DNA from 2 places in the Marinomonas algicola genome. Region 2 is predicted to be linked to the other one. Evidence: riboswitches for the same ligand, from Rfam matches in the RefSeq annotation. Region 2 holds a riboswitch; the other holds the start of a gene.
The links. A riboswitch is a leader RNA that binds a small molecule or an ion and turns the genes downstream of it on or off. The one in region 2 is predicted to bind thiamine pyrophosphate.
Positions count from the first base shown of each region.

Region 1: linked by a shared signal. The riboswitch ahead of thiB (thiamine ABC transporter substrate binding subunit) and the one ahead of thiC (phosphomethylpyrimidine synthase ThiC) in region 2 are both predicted to bind thiamine pyrophosphate.

Region 1 covers NZ_CP061941.1:3,136,821-3,144,321, forward strand. Annotated here, with positions in the region: gene IEZ33_RS14400 (DMT family transporter) at 1-703, opposite strand, end outside; gene IEZ33_RS14405 (thiamine ABC transporter ATP-binding protein) at 935-1,630, opposite strand; gene thiP (thiamine/thiamine pyrophosphate ABC transporter permease) at 1,617-3,248, opposite strand; gene thiB (thiamine ABC transporter substrate binding subunit) at 3,224-4,237, opposite strand; TPP riboswitch at 4,318-4,421, opposite strand; gene IEZ33_RS14420 (3-deoxy-D-manno-octulosonic acid transferase) at 4,513-5,751, opposite strand; gene msbA (lipid A export permease/ATP-binding protein MsbA) at 5,754-7,501, opposite strand, start outside.
Region 2 covers NZ_CP061941.1:1,517,187-1,524,687, reverse strand. Annotated here, with positions in the region: gene paeA (polyamine export protein PaeA) at 1-247, opposite strand, end outside; gene thiH (2-iminoacetate synthase ThiH) at 485-1,672, opposite strand; gene IEZ33_RS06845 (thiazole synthase) at 1,672-2,463, opposite strand; gene thiS (sulfur carrier protein ThiS) at 2,468-2,668, opposite strand; gene thiE (thiamine phosphate synthase) at 2,684-4,300, opposite strand; gene thiC (phosphomethylpyrimidine synthase ThiC) at 4,300-6,351, opposite strand; TPP riboswitch at 6,519-6,621, opposite strand; gene IEZ33_RS06825 (DUF1289 domain-containing protein) at 6,755-6,946, opposite strand; gene rsgA (GTPase RsgA) at 7,035-7,501, opposite strand, start outside.

The DNA of each region.
Region 1 (7,501 bases), 1.6 Mb from region 2:
CAACACCAATATAACTTATCGGTGAAACAATGCTTGCAGGAGCATAAGTATAAGCTCTTGTGTACAAATACATGCCTAGATATAACGTAATAGAGACAACAGCAACCCAACCCAGCAAGTGCATTGGAACAGACAGACTGGCGCCTTGAATCCACACCAAAATCAAGGACAGAAACGCCGAAACAGCAAAGTAAACCGCCATCGTTTCTTCACTGCGAACAGACTTTGATAAAGCCCGAGTGGCTACCATTGAAAAAGCCAATCCAATAGCCGATAGAAAACCAACAATATGCCAATAATTCACATCTTTTGGAGTTGGTTGAATAATCAATACAACACCGCAAAAACCAATAATTAATGGTAACCATCGCCTGGCTGGAATGTTAACTTTATGCATGAATAAAACAACAAAAGGCACACACAAAGGCGCGCACGTCCGCAATAAAGAAGCTTCAACTAAAGGAATATGATTCAGTGCATAATAATAAAAAACAAAAGCCGAAAACCCACCCACACTGCGAAGGAAATGCACTTTCCATACAGTGACTGAATGACGCTCCCAGTGACCTTTTTGCTGAGGCAATAAAAAGCACAAACAGACAAGACTTTGCCAAAAAACAAGCGCGGCAACAGCCACCTCTTCTTGCACAATTTTTGCAGCTAATGCCGTAACAGACAAGGTTAAAGCGTAGGCCACTGTCATTACAATGCCCTTTTTTAACAATTCACTTTCACTCAACACAAAGGAACTCTTATATCAAAATAAAACAGTAGAAAGATTTAGTCTAATCAACCAAACTCGTCGAACACTTAGTCTCTCTCATACCAAGGTAAACGCCAAATACAGACGAACATCAAGCTGTCATCAAATCAACAGACAAAAAGATCTTTTCTTACTTTCGAATAGTAAAAAAGGTTAAGACAAATCTCTCCATTATTCAGCTAAACCAAAATACTTTGAGAATGCGGCAGGTATAACATCAGAGGCAAGCTTAGAGGCGGCTTCATGAGCCACGATACTCCCTTTCTCAATCAAAATAATTCGCCCGCCAATTAAACTCGCTTCCTGTGGCAAATGGGAAATGAGCAACGTGGTTAACCCTAGCTCTAAAGTAACATCATTAACCAAATAGAGCATCTCTTCACGTAAGGACGGGTCCAAGGCACTAAAAGGCTCATCAAGTAATAATATCGGCTTTTTCCGCACCAATGCCCGCGCTATAGCAACTCGCTGAGCCTGCCCTCCAGATAAAGCCTGCGGGAAACACTCAGCTTTATCAATGAGCTGTGTTTTTTCAAGCGCCCATTGCACTTTTACTTTTTGCTCTTGATCCAAAGAAAAAGAGGGGGATAAACCAATCGCCACATTTTGCCAAACACTTAACTGCGGAAATAAATTATCACTTTGAAACAAGGTGGATATGGGCCTTTCGTAAGGAGGTAATGAAACCAATGAGTCGCCGTTAAAGCTAAGCTCTCCACGACCATTTAAAAAACCACCCAACAAATGCAAAAGTGTACTTTTCCCTTCACCACTCCCACCAAGCAAAGTAGTTACGCCTGGTGAAATATCCACGCAATAATTCGCTTGAAAACGCTCCCAATTATATCGAAGATTAATATTTAACACGTTTACTTACTCCACCAATGACGCGAGATGAGCAATAAAATAAAATCAAACACAGAGAGATTAATACCACAGCAACACACGCACCTTCTTCAAGCCGATAAGAGCCAATTAATTGAAATAAATATAATGGTAACGACACCAAACCCTGACTCCCAAATAACGCAATCACTCCCATATCACCTAAAGAGAGCAAAAGAGCATAACCGAAGGCTTGAGCAACACTTGTTCGAATCAGTGACCATTCCAGACACCAACGAGACCAAAAGTGAACCCCCAAGCTAAGATACACATTTCGAAAACGGCGCTCTTGTTGATACATGGCAGGCATCAAAGATCTCAAAACAAATGGTAACGCCATAACCGCATTAACCCATACAACAACCCAGTAACTAGACTGCATTCCCCATCCAAGATCCCGCAGAAACAAAAACAAACCAGTAGCAATCACCAAGCCAGGAACCATTAAAATCATGTTACCTAAATGCTCTATTTTATTAGGCAAAAACGCGAGATATGGTCGAGCCATACAAAAACGTGCGAGCACACCAAAACACACACCAAGCCATAAACTCACTAACGCCGCCGGCACTGCAATTTGCAATGAAACAATCACAGCACTCCACAGCGAGACAGACCCTAATGTTTTAAAAAATATAGGCGAAAAGATCGGGTCGAAAATAGCCAAAAAGGGGGGGACAACCAATATGAATGCACCCAGTAATGCCAAACAATCTGCTGACCGAGCCAAACAAGAATCTTTGATCACATAACTCCTTACCGCTAATAGACTCACATCCTGCCGATTAACGGGTGCAATGCGGTAAACAAGAACAGCAAAAAATGTACAAATAAACACCTGCAATAGAGCAAGAAAACTGGCTTTATTAAGGTCAAAATCAAACCTGAGAGCTTGATATATTGCCACTTCTAAGGTACTAAACTTTGGCCCTCCACCTAAACTTAACACGACAGCAAAACTTGAGAAACACAGCATAAAAATTAATACAAACGCTCCGGGCAACACTTTTTTTATGTAGTGCCATTCAATCCAGCGAAATGCCGCCCAACGAGAAAAACCCAACTGAGATGCCTGTCGCCATTGTCCAGAAGGAATTAAGTCATAGCCCTGCAGAAAAAGACGTACCGCCAAGGGCATATTGAAAAACACATGAGCAAGTAAAATCCCCACCAAACCATACAAAGGAACGTCAACCCCAAACAGTTGATTCAGCCAGCCAGTTCGACCATAAACAACGACCAGACCTAAAATCGCCACAATCGTCGGCACAACCATTGAAACAGAAAACAGTTGCAGTAAAACGGCTTTTCCATAAAATTGTCGATGAACTAAACAAGAGGCCACTGGAATTGCAATTAATAAACTAATCCCACTACTTAGCAGAGCTTGCCATAAGGAAAAACGTACAAGCCGCCAAAGATACGGCTGCTGAATGTAGCCAAACCATGAGTTTAATTCACTATAACGCAAAAGAGCCACCAGACTGGCCGCTCCTATTAGTAGAAAAAAGCCAACACCCAACAGTGCTGGCAGTAGGCCTTTGATGGCTCGAAAAGAAAACAATTTAACGCCTTTTATCGAGTTGTTGCCTCTAACCATTCATCAATCCAAACCTTGCGATTTTGAGCAACATCGGCGGCTGGTAGCACTAAGCTTTTAACGGGTTTTAACGCATCGTCAAACGCGGCAGGGAGTTCTTCTTCCAACTCAACCACGGGTAACATCCAGTTACCCGTTGCAACGACAGATTGAAAACCTGGCTGCAAAATAAACTGCATGAAACGCTTTGCTAGGGCAGGATTCGGTGCATCCTTCATCATGGCTGCCACTTCAATTTGTGGATAAAGTCCTTCTGTAGCGCTGGCGGCTTTATATTTGTCATCACCTTCTGCGATAATATGGTATGCAGGAGAGGTCGTATAGCTTAACACAACATCCGCTTCACCTTTCAAAAATAAGCCATAAGCATCAGACCAACCTTTTGTTACCGTTACAGTATGACCAGCAAGTCGCTCCCACGCATCAGCAGAATGATCGCCATAAACCGACTTCATCCATAACAACAAACCAAGTCCTGGAGTACTCGTACGTGGGTCTTGATAAATAACCCGCAGATCTTGATTGTCTACTACCTCTTCTAAACTGCTTGGCGGATTTTGAAGCGTTTCAGAGTTATAAATAAAAGCGAAATGCCCTTGGTCGAAGGGCACAAACGTTTTATCCTTCCAGCCGCCTGAAACAGTTACTGCAGAGGTTTCAACTGAGTGATTCGCTAATAAGCCAGTCTGCTTTGCGGCTTCCATTAAGTTTAGATCTAGCCCCAATAACACATCAGCTTGTGACGATTTACCCTCTAGTTGTGCACGAGACAAAATACCAACAGAAGAATCAAGTGCAACAAAATTCACTACACAAGCACATTCTTTTTCAAAATTGGCTTTTATTTTAGGACCTGGCCCCCAATCGGATGCAAACGCATCATAGGTATACACATTAAGAGTATCTGTCGCTAAAGTTATAGGCGAAAAAACAAGGCCAAGACTCACAACAGATGCCGAAAAAAAAGAAGTTAAAGAAAATGTATTCAAAGTGTCGCTCCTAAGGAAAGTGAGCGGCGTACAGGTGAAACGGCAAATGTGACATTTAAACCACAACTTAATGTAGGCTATTCAATTTGCTATCTCGATTCCTACGCCAGCATAATCTGGATCAGGTTCAACGGGTTAGCGCATTCGCTTCTCAGCCTAATTAAAGGCACCCCATGAGATGTATTCGGGCTAGATTATAACGATAATAAAAAAAATCGCTAGGAACTTACAATATAAACTCTCTCTGCTGACATCTCAAAGTAGCCGCTGAAGACTTACTCCATTTCACCAATACGACTCAGCACTCGACCTACGGCGCCTTGATTCCGCCGCGCAAAAAATAACGCTTTTTCTCCCATCGACATTCGCAAGCTAGAGTCGCCAAGCAACTTAAGTAAGCGGCTTGCTAGAGCTGACTCATCATGGCAGATTAGCCCAGCGCCTTCATCAATTAGGCCTTGTGTGATCTCTTTAAAATTAAATGTATGCTCTCCGACCAAGATGGGTTTAGAAAGCAACGCTGGTTCGATTGGGTTATGCCCTCCACGCTTTATCAAACTGCCGCCCACAAAAGCGACATCAGAACAATGGTAGTATGAAAGCAATTCCCCCATTGAATCTCCGATAATTACATCGTATCCAGACCAGTTTTCTGCAGATACTTCACTGCGTTTAGCAACGCGCGTAAAGTGTAACTTGGCGAGTTTATAAACGTCTTCAAAGCGCTCTGGATGTCGAGGAACTAAAATAAGCAAAGCATGAAGATGATGTTGCTTTATTACCTTATGAGACTCACAAAGTAACGTTTCTTCGTCTTCATGGGTGCTTGCACCAACCCAAACCAATGTTTCATCAGAAAATAAAGATCGCCAGTTACTTTCCAAAACAGTATTTGGAACAGTTAGATCAAATTTAATATTACCGGTTACGCACACGTTTTTAGCGCCAAGTTGTTCAAAGCGTTTTGCATCCACTCCATCGTGAGCACAAATTTTCTTTGGGATCTGCATGATTTTTTTCGAAAGACTGGCAAACTTAAGGTATTTTTTTAACGAACGCTCACTCAAACGGGCGTTAATCAAGAAGACTTCAATATCGTTTTGCTGGCATTGCATTAATAAATTTGGCCACATTTCTGTTTCAACGATTACTAACTTTGAACAAAGTATTTTATCTAGGAAACGTTTAACGGATTTTTTAAAGTCTACAGGAAGATAATGATGCTGCACATTGTGCTTAAAGAGCTGATCAACTTGAGCCGCTCCTGTGGGAGTCATAGTAGTAATTAATAATTTTTTCTGGGGGTGTAAACGCTGCCATTCAGCGACCAAAGGCCGAACAGCGAGTACCTCTCCAACCGAGGCACAGTGTATCCAAAGGTCCACAGAAATCCTTGACTCTACTTCACCCAGTGCCTGTGAAATAGAGTAATTTTCATGATTATCTGCAAAGCGCTTTAACTTAATGAAAATAAAAGGTGTGAGCAATTTGAGAAGTATCTGATAAGCCCACATGGCTACGCCTCAGGTTCATCATTAAATTGTTGATGATACAGTTGAGCATAGGCGCCTTTCAACTCCAATAACTCAGCATGAGTCCCTATCTCAACCACTTCCCCATGATCAATTACGGCAATAATATCCGCATTTTCAACCGTCGATAATCGATGAGCAATAGCAATGGTGGTTCTGCCTTTCATGAGAGAGTCTAACGCCTGTTGAATCGCTCTTTCCGATTCAGAATCCAGTGCGGAAGTAGCTTCATCTAAAATAAGAATAGGCGCATTTTTTAAAATGGCCCTGGCAATCGCAATACGTTGACGCTGACCACCGGAAAGTAAAACCCCATTTTCACCCACTAAGGTATCTAAGCCGTTCTCTAGCTCTTCAATGAAGCCCCAGGCATTTGCGGCTTTTGCCGCCGCTATTACCTCTTCTTCAGAAGACTCTTTTAGGTCTCCATAGGCAATATTAGAGCGAATCGATCCGTTAAACAAAATCACCTGCTGGTTTACCAGGGCAATGTTTTTTCTAAGATTATCAATTGCATATTGATTAACCGCGACACCATCTAAAAGCAAATCACCTTCTGCAACATCATAAAAGCGAGGAATTAAATTTGCGACGGTAGACTTACCGCCACCAGATCGACCCACAAGCGCCAAGGTTTTTCCGGCGGGAAGGAAAAGGCTAATATCGTTAAGGATTTTTTTGTCTGTATTTGGGTAAGAGAAATTAAGTTTATTAAACTCAATATCCCCCTTAAAACGCGCTATGCGCTTCACACCCGTATTTTTTTCTTCCGCTAAATCCAAAAAGCTAAAAATACTTTCTGCCGCTGAAATACCTTTCTGTAAAATACTGTTCACTTCTGTTAACTGGCGCATAGGCTTGCTCAACATGCCTGCTGCACCAATAAAAGCAACAAAATCCCCCGCCGACATTGAAGCACTGATTGTGGGATCTAATGCCATCCAAATAAGCATGGCTAAGGCAACAGCGACGATAAACTGCACAATCGGCACATTTAATGCTTTGGTTAACTCTAGTTTAAGCTGAGAGCGGCGATTTTCATTTGCGGCTTGATAAAAGCGTTCTGTTTCAAATGTTGCGCCACCAAAAATTTTAATGACTTCATGCCCTTTGATCGACTCAGAAGCCACATCAGTTACCCCGCCCATTGCGTCCTGTATACGCGTACTTAACTTACGAAAACGCTTAGAAGCATAAGAGACAATCAAACCAATAATGGGCACAATAAGTAAGAACAATAAAGACAATCGCCAGTTGGTATAAAGCATGTATCCCATCAGTCCAATAACGGTAAAACCTTCCCTTAATAACGTTTTCAGCGCATTGGTTACCGAGCCAATGACTTGCTCAGTATCATAAGTAAGCTTGGCCAATAAACGCCCCGTAGGCATAGAATGATAATAACTAGAAGGCAAAGCCACTAATTTGTTAAACATACTGGTTCTAAGATCAAACACCACTTTATTGGCAATCTGAGCCATAAAATACGAGCTGGTAAAGGTTCCTAACCCTCTAATAACAAAAATCCCTAAGATCGACAGCGGAATCAATAAGCGGTTTTCCGTCGCTTGACCATTAGAAACAACGTCAACAATATGCTTTAGTAAAGCCGCTAATGCGGGCTCCATGGCAGCATACATCATAAAACCAATGACACTGAGCACTAGATAATGCCAAGACCCTTTGAGGTAGGTCAATAAACGAAAGTAAAGTTGTCTGCCCGTTTGTGGTT
Region 2 (7,501 bases):
TATAGGGTGTTAATGCTTGCTCACCAATAATACCACCAAGGATTGCTATCGCATTAAGCGCAATTTGAATCATGGCAAAAAATGCCCCTGGTTGCTCTTGTAAATCTAGCACAGCCTGGGCCTTGTCAGCGCCATCATCAGCCATGACTCGTAATTTTATTTTACGAGAAGCCGCCATTGCTATCTCGGACATAGCAAAAATGGCACTGATTGCAATTAATGCACCAATCCCAAGCAAATCAAACATGTTACACTCCAATCAAAAGGTCATATTTAGACCGCACTAGCCTGCTATTCAGAGGAACAACAGGCTACGATAAGGTACTACCGCGATTGGAAGCGTATTGAGTTTAGTAAAGCTCAAGAGCTGATCATTTGCGGTATTTTCTACGATAGAAAACCCGCGGATTATAATGACGATCTTCTCTGAAAAACAATCATTATTTTCACTTTATTATTGGTCACTGAGCTCTCTAAAGTGCCCTTAAAAACTTTGGTTGTAAGCTTTGTCCCAATCTTTCCAAATCACTTCTAATCCATGAGCCTTGATTAACTGACTAACCTCATCTATCGATCTATCATCCGATATTTCAAACTGCTCTAGGGCCTCTTTCGAGCTTTCAGAATAACCACCAGGTTGTGTCTTGGACTCAGCGCTCATACTGGTAAAACCTATTGGTAATACATTATTCCGGAAGTCAGCCGACTCTCTTGTCGACAAGGTTAACTCTAGATCCTCATCAAACAAACGCCAAGCACATACCAACTGAATTAACTGTTTATCAGTAATTTCTGATTTCACTTGAATCCCCCCTTCACAAGGTCGAATCCGTGGAAAAGAAACACTAAAACGAGAACGCCAATAACGTTTTTGTAAATGCCTTAAATGATGCGCCAAAAGCACACTGTCCGTACGCCAGTCGTCCAGCCCCAGTAATACCCCTAAACCAATTTTGTGAATATGCGCTTGCCCAAGACGATCCGGAGCATCCAGACGAAAATTAAAATCGGCCTTTTTTCCTTTTGTATGATGCTTTGCATACGTAGTTGTATTATAGGTTTCTTGATAGACCAACACGGCATCTAAACCAAACTGCCTAAGTTCCTTATAGTCATTTACCTCTAAAGGCTGAACTTCCATTGATAGATGACTAAAGTGAGGTGCAATTAAGGGCAACATTCTCTTGAAATAGGGCATCGACACTTTCGATGTTTCTCCAGTCACTAATAACAGGTTATCAAACCCCTTTTCTTTGAGTGCCTTCACCTCATCTGAAACATTACTTTCATTTAAAGTAAGTCTTTTAATGGGGTTGCTCATAGAAAAGCCACAATAACTGCATTCATTCGCACAGGTATTCGACAAATACAGAGGAGCAAACACCCCCATACCATAGCCAAAACGTCGCCTCGTCAACTGCTGACTTCGCCTTAACATTTGCGGCAAGAAGGCTTCCGCCGCAGGTGAAACCAACGCCATAAAGTCTTCAAATTGCAAACGTGATTTTGCTAAGGCTCGGCGTACATCCTGCTCTGTCTTAGAGCCCACCCGCTCTCCCATTTCTTGCCAATCTAAAGACATTAAAGCGCCACTAAATTGATCGTTTACAGCGGGAGACTGGCCAATAAAATTAAGTGGTTTCTCCTCGATCATGCGTTCTTTTGTTTGCATCAAGATAATCCAGCTAAAAAGTCGGTCATAGGACTCGAGGCTATCGCGTTTTGCTCAACCTCACCAAGACCCGAGTGATAGGCAACTCTTCCCGCCTCAACAGCCAATCGAAACGCATACCCCATTGCGGCCGGGTTACGTGCTACCGCCATGGCTGTATTAACCAAAACACCATCAGCGCCGAGTTGCATCGCCAATGCCGCGTCAGCAGGAGAACCTATACCCGCATCAATAATGACAGGCACTTGGCTCTGCTCGATAATAATTTCTAGAAAAGTACGGCTCGCCAACCCTTTATTAGAACCAATAGGTGCACCCAAAGGCATAACACACTGACAGCCAATTTCTTCCAATCGCTTACATAACACCGGGTCAGCATGAACGTAGGGCATCACAATAAAACCTTGTTTTATCAAGGTCTCCGCCGCTGCCAACGTTTCGATTGGATCTGGCATGAGGTAACGAGGGTCAGGATGAATTTCTAACTTCACCCAATGGGTTTCCAATGCCTCGCGGGCTAAGTTCGCGGCAAAAACAGCTTCCTTTGCCGACCTAGCTCCTGAGGTATTCGGTAATAATTTCATACCATGCTGTTGCAACGGCTTCAGAATATTATCACTGTGATTCGCTAAATCCATTCGCCTCAGGGATAAGGTAACCAGTTCACTTTCACTGGCTTTTATTGACTCCATCATGGAGTTTGAATTGGCATATTTACCTGTGCCAGTGAAAAGACGAGAGGTAAATGTTTGACCACCAATGATCAGTGGATCCTTTTCTAATAAGCGCATGTCATTACCCTCCTGCAATGGATTCAAAAATCAGTACATTATCGCCTTGTCGTATTAACGTTTTACTCCACTGACTTTTGGGGACAACCTCTTGATTAACAGCGAGTGCTATGCCGTCTTTGTTTGATTGAAGGTGATCTAACAAATCGCCTATAGACTCACCTGAAAATTGAAAAGATGAATCATTTAGTTTGATTTTTTTCATGATTGTATCCTTTTATCAAGACGTAATAGGTAGGTCAGTGTGAAGGAATTTTTCCATAAAGCGGCTAACAACTTCCTCAGGATCATTAGATTGAGTAATGGCTGTAACCATAGCAATACCATCTACACCGGTTTCCAACACTTCGTCAAAAACCGTTGCATTTATGCCACCAATAGCCACTGTAGGATATTCACCAGCCAATAACCTTGCATACTTGTGCAATCGAACCGTACCTTGAGGTTGAGACGGCATGTTTTTTGTTTGTGTTGGAAAAATATGGCCTAAAGCAATATAGCTTGGATGAACCTTACGTGCTCTCGCTATCTCAAAATACCCATGTGTACTGACGCCTAAGCGCAGGCCGGCGTGAGCAATGCGAGTCAAATCGGCCGTCAATAAATCCTCTTGTCCCAGATGCACGCCATAAGCGCCATACTCAATGGCCTTTTGCCAATAATCGTTGATAAAAACCTGAGCACGATAGGTCTTACCAAGTTCAATTGACTGTTTTATATCTTGATCTAAAGTACTCGAGTCCGGGTCTTTTACTCTTAATTGAATCGTTTTGATGCCAGCTTTTAGTAAACGCTCAATCCATACAGGCGAATCCACCACAGGATAAAGCCCAAGAGAGCTAGAGGCTATTTCAGGAAAACAAAGACCGTCTAAAAGCCATTGGTCAGCCGTCACTTGAAGGACTTCAGGAAGGTGTTTTATTTGATCAGGCCAGCCACACGCGGCTAGAGGGCCAGTTTTCTTACCCACTTGATAGCTCAATTCAAGCGCATGATTAATATAGCTTTTTGTTAAGGTTAGACTGTCCATTTCATCATAACCTAGAGCCAAAAAGCTGCTTAATGCCGTGGCAAAACTGCACCCCGTTCCGCGACTATGGCAATTTTTCTGCCTCTTTGAAGAAAATCCAAAAGGCGAGACTAAGCCATCCACTTTGACACGACTTGAAAATAACCAATCCACACAGTCATCTGACTCTAATAAGGAGTCTGTTTGATTGACACCATGACCGCCCTTAATAATCCATTGAACTTTGCTTAACTCAGGATTTTGACTTAATAATAAATCAACACTTTCTGTTAAACTCAAATTTGCTGTTGGCTTATCCTTTTCGAGCTTTGACGTGATTATTTCCTCAAATTCCTGAATGTTCGGCGTGATCCAGTCAACCAATGGCAACAAGTCTAATGCACTTGAGCTGGGACCCACTGAATCGGTGGTGCCTTCTAACGGTTGAGTGCGCAATCTCTGTCCAGTAGAAGAAGCACCAACAGGATCAAGAACAACACGACAATTAGGATTATCCATTTTTATTTTGGCCAACCAAGTAGCGATTGCTGACACTAACTCTGCGTTAGGTAGTAGACCAATTTTTACCACGCTTGGTGTCATATCCTGCAAGATACTTTCCCATTGTTGATCGAACTGCACTTTACTCATAGGGTACACAGCGAATACCGATTGAGAGTTTTGCGCGGTTAAGGCGCTGACTACCGTAGTTACATGCACACCCAAATCCTGACCCACTCGAAGATCAGCCTGTAAACCAGCGTGCGCGCTGGGGTCCGAACCACCAACACACACAATCACAGGAGGAGATGAAGTCATTGATAACATTAACCCTCCTCTCCGCTTAATAAGGCCTCTTTAGCCTTGTGCTTGAGTAATGTCCCTTTTTCCTCCAATACATCCGTTGTTAAATACACATCACTCCCTAGTTCTTTGAACTGTTCCGACATTTTTTGCATGCCAGTCTGTGCGTCAACATGGGTAATATCCGTCGCATCAATTCGTTCTAATTTGGCCGCTTCGAGTCCATCCGCGTAATCTCGGACTTCTTGGGTGATCTTCATAGAGCAAAACTTGGGACCGCACATTGAACAGAAGTGAGCCACTTTACCAGAAGCTTGTGGAATCGTTTCATCGTGATAAGCTCGTGCGCGAATTGGATCTAAAGATAAATTAAATTGATCTTCCCAACGAAATTCAAAACGCGCTTTAGAAAGAGCATTATCTCGTACTTGAGCGCCTGGATGACCTTTAGCTAAATCCGCCGCATGAGCGGCGATCTTATAGGTGATTAGACCTTCTTTAACATCTTCTTTATTCGGTAAACCCAAATGCTCTTTTGGTGTGACATAGCACAACATGGCGCAACCATACCAACCAATTTGAGCGGCACCAATGCCGGAAGTGATGTGATCGTAAGCTGGTGCAATATCTTGCGTTAATGGCCCTAAAGTATAAAAAGGCGCTTCGTGACAGGATTTCAATTGCTCTGTCATATTCTCTTCTATCAGCTGCATTGGAACATGTCCAGGACCTTCAATCATCACTTGAACGTCGTATTCCCACGCTATTTTTGTTAGCTCCCCTAAGGTGCGTAATTCAGACATTTGCGCTTCATCATTGGCATCCATAATAGAACCTGGACGCAAACCGTCACCAAGAGATAAGGCCACATCGTATTGAGCGCAAATCTCACAAATTTCACGAAAACGAGTGTAAGTAAAGTTCTCTTCATGATGGGAAAGGCACCATTTCGCCATAATAGAGCCACCGCGAGAGACAATTCCCGTTAAGCGCTTGGCCGTCATGGGTACGAACCTAAGCAAAACACCAGCATGAATAGTAAAGTAGTCCACTCCTTGCTCGGCCTGCTCTAACAAAGTATCTCGAAATACTTCCCAATTCAGGTCTTCGGCTACACCATCGACCTTTTCTAACGCTTGGTAAATTGGAACGGTTCCAATAGGAACGGGGGAGTTACGCAATATCCATTCACGAGTTTCATGGATATTCTTACCTGTTGATAAATCCATTACTGTATCGGCACCCCAGCGGGTAGACCAAACCAGTTTTTCAACTTCTTCTTCAATCGATGAAGTGACCGCCGAGTTACCGATGTTGGCATTCACTTTCACCAGAAAGTTGCGCCCAATGATCATAGGTTCAGATTCAGGGTGGTTGATGTTGTTCGGGATAATCGCTCGACCACGCGCCACTTCATCTCTTACAAACTCAGGGGTTATGTATTGCTGAATATTAGCGCCAAAATTTTTTCCTGCATGTTGACGTCGCAGTAATTCACTCTTAATGGCCGCCAGGTTCTGATTTTCTCGAATGGCAATAAACTCCATTTCTGGAGTGATAATACCTTGACGTGCGTAATGCATCTGCGTGACGTTTTTACCCTCGCTCGCCCGAGAACGAGTCGGCAAATCTTTAAAACGCAGTTCATCTAAAGCCGCATTTGCCAACCTTTCTTTAGAGAATTCAGAAGATAATTGTGCTAAGTGCTCAGTATCGTTTCGATCTTTGATCCAATTTTCTCTCAGTCTTGGTAATCCTTTATGGACATCGATGTTAGCATCAGGATCCGCATATGCCCCAGAGCAATCATACACATAAATAGGCTCATTCGGTTCATATGTTAACGACTTAGGATCAGAACCAATTGGCGTATCCGACAAATTAATTTGTCGCATTGGAACGCGAATGGAAGGGTTTGAACCTTCAACATAAATTCGTTCAGAAGATGGGAAAGGCGTGGCTTGTAAAGATTCTATGAACTGTTTAGCGGCTTGGCGTGAAGCTTCACGACTTTGCTTACTTGGTTTTTTGATTAACTCGTTTGCTGTATTAACTAATTCGTTATTTGATGACATAAGCCGTTCTCAATAATGTTAAATGGAGAATTGCTTGTCTGGTGTGTGGCCTTAACGCATCTCTAAAAAGAGAATGACGCTTCAAACCTTCTATTGGTACCCATAAGACAACAAAGAATGCCTCTTGGAATAACCCAATAGAAGTACATTCGATGCAGATAAGAAAAGATAACGATTTTCTTGTTTCCTACGCAGGTTTTTAGCCCTGATCAGGTTCTGCGGATCCCGCTTAAAAGCGATCTCAGCCAAATGGCACTCCGACAAGTGCCTGAAGAATACTTAGCTTTGATTGGATTGTAAAGCAGGAAGAGTGGTCTATCTGGATATTAACGGAATAAATTTTAGCCTTTGAAGAGTGCAATTTGTCTTTAAAAGATCATCCGAGAGAATCTTTTATCTTCCTTTACTCACTATAAAAAGGGCTGTTTTTTTCCCTTTCTCTCACCTTGGCCATAATTTCTCTTTTCTCGTCATGGCTGCTTCGCCCCCAAATCGTAATCTCTTTCGCAGAACGATAACAACCAAGACACACATCATTCTCATCTAAATTACACATATTGACACAGGGAGATTTTATCTTCTGTTTACTCTTCATTTATCGAATCCAGTTATGACGGTTGATCTGTATCATTCTATAAAACTATAAAAAAGAGGGAGGACCTCTTTTTTATAGTAACCCGCACTTATTCTATTTCTTTTTTATTTTTCCGTGAAATAGAATGCAAAGTTTTCGATAATTTATCGGACTTTTTGTCCAATGCTCTTTTCTCTGCATCCGAGTCAACGTCCTTATCATCGGACTGAATGGCTCTTAATAGTGATTCATCCAATAGACCAAGTTTGATCGCACTTTGTATCGAACAACCCGGTTCAACAGTGTGTTTACAATTGGCAAAGCGGCACTCTTTCGCTAGACGCTTAACTTCTAATAAGGTGTCTTGAATTTGATCTTCTCGTGTTTGAGTCTGACATAAAACTTTTATGGCCGCCGACTCAAAAATCAGGCCGGCCTCTTTTAGTAAATAAAATTGATTCGATTCCTGCGCGCCTTTATTACCAAAACGGTTTTCATCTGGTGTCTGAGTCACCGAGAGTAAGGTTTTTACAATACGACTTTTCCCTGAGTTTTCTTTCCCTATTAAAGCCACCA